DNA from 2 places in the Cohnella candida genome. Region 2 is predicted to be linked to the other one. Evidence: riboswitches for the same ligand, from Rfam matches in the RefSeq annotation. Region 2 holds a riboswitch; the other holds the start of a gene.
What was found. A riboswitch is a leader RNA that binds a small molecule or an ion and turns the genes downstream of it on or off. The one in region 2 is predicted to bind ZMP and ZTP.

Region 1 (3,203 bases), 700 kb from region 2:
GGGAGGCTGGGGAATCTTCACGATCTCGAACTTGCGTCCTTGGGCGTCCGTCGATTCGCTCAGGATGCGCAGGTTTTCTTGCGTAATTTCATAATTCTCGTCGCTCGGGTCGTCGCATACCTGGATGACGATTTTGCCCGGCGCGGCGAAGCACGCGACGTTGTCGACATGGCCGTCCGTTTCGTCGCCGTCGAGTCCGCGTTTGAGCCAAATGATCTTGCTGACGTTCGTGAACCGTTTGACGTAATCTTCGATCTGCTCCCGGCTTAGGTTCGGGTTGCGGTTCGGGTTGAGCAGGCACTCTTCCGTCGTGAGCAGCGTGCCTTCCCCGTCCACGTGGATCGAGCCGCCTTCCATGACGAGGGGGGCGTCGAACCGGCGTGCGCCTACGCGCTCCAGCACTTGGGGAGCGACTTCGTCGTCGAGGTCCCATGGCGCGTACTTGCCGCCCCAGGCGTTGAACTTCCAGTTCACGCCGGCCAGCTCGCCGTTCTTGCCGACGAGGAACGTCGGGCCGTTATCCCGGAGCCAAGCGTCGCTGTGGGGGATTTCGGCGAAATCGATGTTCGGCTCGTCGAAGTAACCCGCCGCCAAGTCCTTGTCCGCGGGATTGACCAGCACGGTCACGGGCTCGAATTCGGCGATCGCCTTCACGACCTGCGCGTATCCGCCGCATACCGGCTCGTGGTCGTCCGGGTAAACCATCGATTCGCGCACCGGCCAGGACATGAAGGTGCGTTCGTGCGGTGCCCACTCGGCAGGCATTTTAAATTTAAGGTCTCTTGGATCCAAGTCGAATCAGCTCGCTTTATCGGTAAATTTCTTATCGTCACTAATGAAGGCCATTCCTCAACCATCATAAACGATAAGGGGACCGATCTCAAAGCCTTCCGCGGGACAACTTCTTCCTTATTGTGCGGAATGCCGGATTTGAGTATGATGAAAGCAAATAGACGGTTGCGTGTGACTGGCGGAACATGGACCAACCATGGGGGAGCACGCGGCGGAACGAGCCGTACGCCTGGGCAGAGGTAAGGGGGATCGCCCCCTTGCCTCTTTGCGTTTTCAATCCGTAATGAAGGAGTGGCTGAAAATGGCGAAAACGGAAGGACCGCTGATTTTGGACGGAGCACGGGTGGCTCGGGACATCAAGGAACGATTGGCTGAGAGGGTGAACCTGCTGGCCGAACGGGGGATCACCCCTTGTTTGGCGACCATTCTCGTCGGAGACGACCCCGCATCGGCGACGTACGTCCGCATGAAAGGGAATGCCTGCGAGCGCTTGGGGATGGAGTCGCGGCGCATCCAGCTGGACCGAAGCACGACGACCGAGCAGCTGATCGCCGCGATTCGCGAGTTAAATGAAGATTCAAGCGTTCACGGCATCCTGCTGCAGCATCCCGTGCCGCATCAGATCGACGAGAGAGCCGCTTTCGACGCCATCCGCATCGACAAAGACGTGGACGGCGTCACGACGCTCGGTTTTGCACAGAACGCGTTCGGGTTTGCGGCCTACCCGTCCTGCACGCCGGCGGCGATCATGGCGATCCTCGACGATTATGGAATCCCGATCGAAGGTAAACACGCCGTTGTCGTCGGACGCAGTCCGATTCTGGGCAAGCCGGTATCCCTCATGCTGCTGAACCGCAACGCCACGGTCACCGTCTGCCATTCCAAAACGCAGGGACTGGCGGATATCGTCGGTTCGGGCGACATCGTGGTAGCCGCCGTCGGCAAGCCGAAGTTCATCAGGGGCGATTGGATCCGCGAGGGAGCGGTCGTGCTCGACGCGGGATACAACCCGGGCAACGTGGGAGATGTCGATTACGAGGAGTGCCTCCTCAAGGCCGCGGCGATCACGCCGGTTCCGGCGGGCGTTGGTCCGGTCACGATCGCGACGCTTCTGAAGCATACCGTGGACGCGGCCGAAAGAATCGGTTCCGCCTAGCAAGTGTTGCCAACCCGCCTCCCCCGAAAGCCTTGCGCGCAAGGCTTTTTTCCTTTTTACGCCTGGCGCCGGCGGGGGAGGGCTTGTCTTGTATTCTACTAGGGCATGAAGTAAAATTTACTCAGCCGTTCGCTAATGGCTTGGCCGGCCTCCGATGCCGTCACCACGCGGCCGCACCCGGGTTTTCCGTCCGGGCCGCAGGGCGAAAATCCACCTCTGGGATGTGTAATCACGTTGAACAATAAAGCGGTCATTTTGGGAAGCAACTATTACATAGGCCTCAGCACGATCCGGTGCTTGGGCGAACATGGCATCCATACCGTCGCTGTCGACTATTCGACGAAAAACACGTACGCAGCCGATTCCAAATACGTCTCGGAGAAGCTCGTCGTTCCCCACTATAAGGAGGATCCCGCGGGCTTCATCCGTTATCTGAAAGACTACGCCAGCATGCAAAGCGCCCCTCCGGTCCTCATTCCCTGCCACGATAACTACGTCGAAGTCATCGACGAATATCTGGAAGAGCTGCGGGAAAGCTACCTGATACCTCAGACGGAGAAAGGCATTTATACCCGGCTCATGAACAAGGAGATGCTGGAGCGCGCGGCTATCGAGAAGGGCGTCGCCGTGCCGGAGACGGTCCGGGTGGACGAGGAAGATTACCTGGCGAAAGTGGCGCAGACGATCAAATATCCTTGTCTCGTGAAGCCTTCCGATTCTCCCGCGTTCGTGGCCAAGTTTAGAAGGAAGCTATTTAAGGTTTATTATGAGCAGGAGTTGGTCGAAGCGGTCGAGAAATCCCGCCAGGCCGGCCTCGAGGTCATCGTGCAGCGGATCATCCCGGGCTTCGACGACCACATGTATACATTCGATGCTTATCTGAACCAGGAATCCAAAGTCACCCACTGGGTGACCTGCCAGAAGTTCCGTCAGTATCCGATTAATTTCGGCGCTTCGGTGTACACCGGGCAGAAATACGTGCCGGAACTCTACGAGATCGGCGCCAAATTCCTGGAAGACATGAAATACAAGGGCTTCGCCGAAATCGAGTTCAAGAAGGACGCCGAAACCGGCAAGTTCTACTTGATCGAGGTCAACGTGCGGATCACGAACCTGAACGTCCTGCTGAACAAGGCGGGCGTCAACATTCCCTATATCACTTACCGCGAGCTGACGGGCTCCCCCGTGGAACCATATGCGGTGAAGAAGGACACGAACCTCGTATTCTGGTACGCCTACGAGGACCTGCTGGCGA
Region 2 (3,203 bases):
GTCTGCGGCTCCAGGCAAGCGCCCGAGACGGCGGCGCAGCAGCTTTACGCGACGCTTCGGGAATGCGACAGGCTCGGTCTCGACTTCATCGTCGCCGAAGGGTTTCCCGAGCGGGGAATCGGAGCCGCGCTCATGAACCGCATGCGCAAAGCCGCCGGCGGCCGCGTGAGGTCTGTCCCCCAACCGTAACCTGTCCCCGCGGCGGGTCATGTTCCCCCTCTTGTCCGCATATGCTCAGAAAAGAGCGAAGGCGGATTTCGCGTCCGGGATCGATCGGCATCCGCCGTTTCCGGAACGCGCGGGGGGGATAAGCTAATGTTGGAGATGTCCGCGTCCGCCGGCCACCTGATCGCCATCCTGCTGATGGCGATCGCCTTGGGCATGGACGCTTTTTCGCTGGGCATCGGCATCGGGATGAAGGGCGTCAGGCTCTTGGACGTGCTCAAGCTAAGCTCCGTCATCGCGCTCTTCCACATCCTGATGCCGCTGGGCGGGATGGTGACGGGACAATACGTGAGCTCGCTGCTCGGAGGCGTGGCGACGTCTGCCGCTGGGGCGTTGCTTCTGCTGCTGGGCGGGCATATGGTGTACAGTTCGCTGCGGGGGGAACAGGTAGAATCGATCGACCATCGCACCGGATGGGGACTGATCGTGTTCTCCTTAAGCGTCAGCATCGATTCATTTTCGGTGGGCGTGTCGCTCGGCATGTTTTCCGGGCATTTGCTGTTCACGGTGTTGATGTTCGGGTTATTCGGAGGGTTGATGAGCGTGCTCGGCCTGCTGCTCGGACGCAAGGTCGGCCGTTCCCTCGGAGGATACGGCGAAGCGTTCGGCGGCGTGATCCTATTTGCGTTCGGGCTGCTTTTTCTGTTATGAATACGGTAAGAGGGAGGGGGAAATATGCGCACCATTCTGTTCGTATGCACGGGCAACACCTGCCGGAGTCCGATGGCGGAAGCGATGCTGAGAGATTTGGCGGGCCGCGCCGGGAAGGCGGTCGAAGTCCGTTCGGCCGGCCTGGGAGCCGTGGATGGATATCCCGTTTCCCCCAACGCCGCCGAGACGCTTCGCCGCCGCAAGCTGCCGGTCCCCGGTCCGTCCCGGGCCTTGTCCGCGGATCAAATCGCTTGGGCGGATCTCATTCTCACGATGACGTCGTCTCATAAGCAGGCGATCGTACGGCGCCACCCGGACGCCGCGGATAAAACCTACACGCTGAAGGAGTTCGCGCTTCGGGACGGAGCGTTGGCCGCCGACCTCGAAGAGGCGGAGCGCCTGTACTCCGAATGGCAGATTCGCCGCGCGCTCGGCCAGAATCTCAGCGAAGAGGAGCGCCGCCGTCTCGAGGAGCTGGAACGCCGGCTGCCGGATTTCGACATCGCCGATCCTTTCGGGGGACCGCTCAGCTTCTATGAGAAAAGCGCGGACGAGATCGAAAATGCCGTGCTGCGCCTGCTGGACAAGTTGGAGGACGCGGAACACCGGAAACCGGATTGATTTTTACCTTCGGACCCGTTATGATGAGGGTACAATTTAACGTTCCGATGTGACTGGCGACGCGAAGTGGGTGGAACCACGGGGGAGCATCGGAATGACGGCCGGTCGCCTGGGCGAAGAGCAGTGCGTTTGACGACGCGCTCGCTCTTTTTTGTCTTTTTCGGCAAAATTTGCGTGTCGAAGGAGGAATGCCCTCAACTGTTGGCCGGCGGACAATTCAGGTATAATACCCTTGTGAATACGAGCCGTTTATCCTTGGGAGGTAGTCATCCATGAAAATAGCGATTGGTGCCGATCACGCCGGTTACCGTCTGAAAGACGTCATCGTTCCGATGCTGAAGCAGCTGGGCCACGAAGTGCTCGACGTCGGCTGCGACTGCGCGGATTCCGTCGATTATCCGGATTACGCGATTCCCGTTTGCGACATGGTCGTGAACGGCGAAGCGGAGCGGGGGATCCTGATTTGCGGCACGGGGATCGGAATGTCGATCGCGGCCAACAAAACGCCGGGCATCCGCTGCGCGCTCGTGCACGACTTGTTCTCCGCCAAAGCGACCCGCGAGCATAACGACACCAACGTGCTCGCCATGGGCGAACGAGTCGTCGGTCCGGGCCTTGCCGAGGAGATCGTCAAAGTTTGGCTGGACACGCCGTTTTCCCAAGGCGAACGCCATCTGAACCGGATCCGCAAAGTGATGGGGCTCGAAGACAAACAGGCTTTGCATCCTTGATGTCGGAGGTGACCGGCATGACGACGAAGGAACAAGCGCCGATCGCCGATCTGGTCGAGCAAGCGTTAACCGAGCTGGCGGAAGCCGGCGGCATCGGCTCCGGCAAGCTGGTCGTCATCGGGACCAGCACCAGCGAAGTGCAAGGACGCCGCATCGGCACGTCCGGAGCGGAGACGGTGGCCGCCGAGATCCACGAAGGCGTAGAGCGGGCCCGTGCCAAGATCGGCTTCGCCGCGGTGTGGCAATGCTGCGAGCACCTGAATCGCGCTCTGGTCATGGAACGCCAACTGGCTGAAGCGATGGGCTGGACGATCGTGTCGGCGGTGCCCGTTCCGAAGGCCGGAGGCTCCATGGCCTCGTATGCCTACCGCCGGATGAAAGACCCTTGCCTCGTCGAACAAGTGCAGGTCCATGCGGGCCTCGACATCGGCGAAACGCTGATCGGCATGCACCTGCGTGTCGTCGCCGTACCGTTTCGGCCTTCCGTCCGGTGGATCGGCGAAGCCCGCGTGACGGCCGCCTACAGCCGTCCGAAGCTGATCGGCGGAGCGAGGGCGGTATATGAACTGCCAACCGAGACGTCCTCGAGCGGAACTTGCGATTAAATCGTACGGATCGACCGAACATCTACCGATAAATTTTCATTTTCGTCCCTATCCCATTCGAATATTGGAGGTTTTCCCGTCATGGATCAATTGCGCCAGCAAGACCCCGAAATCGTCAAAGCGTTAAACCTGGAGCTCGGCCGCCAGCGCGACAACATCGAGCTGATCGCTTCCGAGAACATCGTCAGCCCCGCCGTCCTGCAAGCGATGGGCACGGTGCTCACGAATAAATACGCCGAAGGCTATCCCGGCAAACGTTACTACGGCGGCTGCGAATACGTCGACATCGCCGAGGACATCGCGCGCAACCGCGCGAAAGAGCTGTTCGGCGCCGAGCATGCGAACGTGCAGCCCCACTCCGGCGCGCAAG

Region 1: it holds a riboswitch for ZMP and ZTP, as region 2 does, so the genes downstream of both, EAV92_RS21200 (bifunctional 5,10-methylenetetrahydrofolate dehydrogenase/5,10-methenyltetrahydrofolate cyclohydrolase) here and rpiB (ribose 5-phosphate isomerase B) in region 2, are expected to answer to the same signal.

What each region holds. Positions count from the first base shown of each region.
Region 1 is NZ_CP033433.1:4,578,567-4,581,769, forward strand. Features, by position in the region: gene EAV92_RS21195 (agmatine deiminase family protein) at 1-729, opposite strand, end outside; ZMP/ZTP riboswitch at 954-1,034, shown strand; gene EAV92_RS21200 (bifunctional 5,10-methylenetetrahydrofolate dehydrogenase/5,10-methenyltetrahydrofolate cyclohydrolase) at 1,094-1,948, shown strand; gene EAV92_RS21205 (carboxylate--amine ligase) at 2,183-3,203, shown strand, end outside.
Region 2 is NZ_CP033433.1:3,879,425-3,882,627, reverse strand. Features, by position in the region: gene EAV92_RS17685 (L-threonylcarbamoyladenylate synthase) at 1-189, shown strand, start outside; gene EAV92_RS17680 (manganese efflux pump MntP) at 316-876, shown strand; gene EAV92_RS17675 (low molecular weight protein arginine phosphatase) at 901-1,497, shown strand; ZMP/ZTP riboswitch at 1,537-1,619, shown strand; gene rpiB (ribose 5-phosphate isomerase B) at 1,770-2,228, shown strand; gene EAV92_RS17665 (TIGR01440 family protein) at 2,246-2,833, shown strand; gene glyA (serine hydroxymethyltransferase) at 2,915-3,203, shown strand, end outside.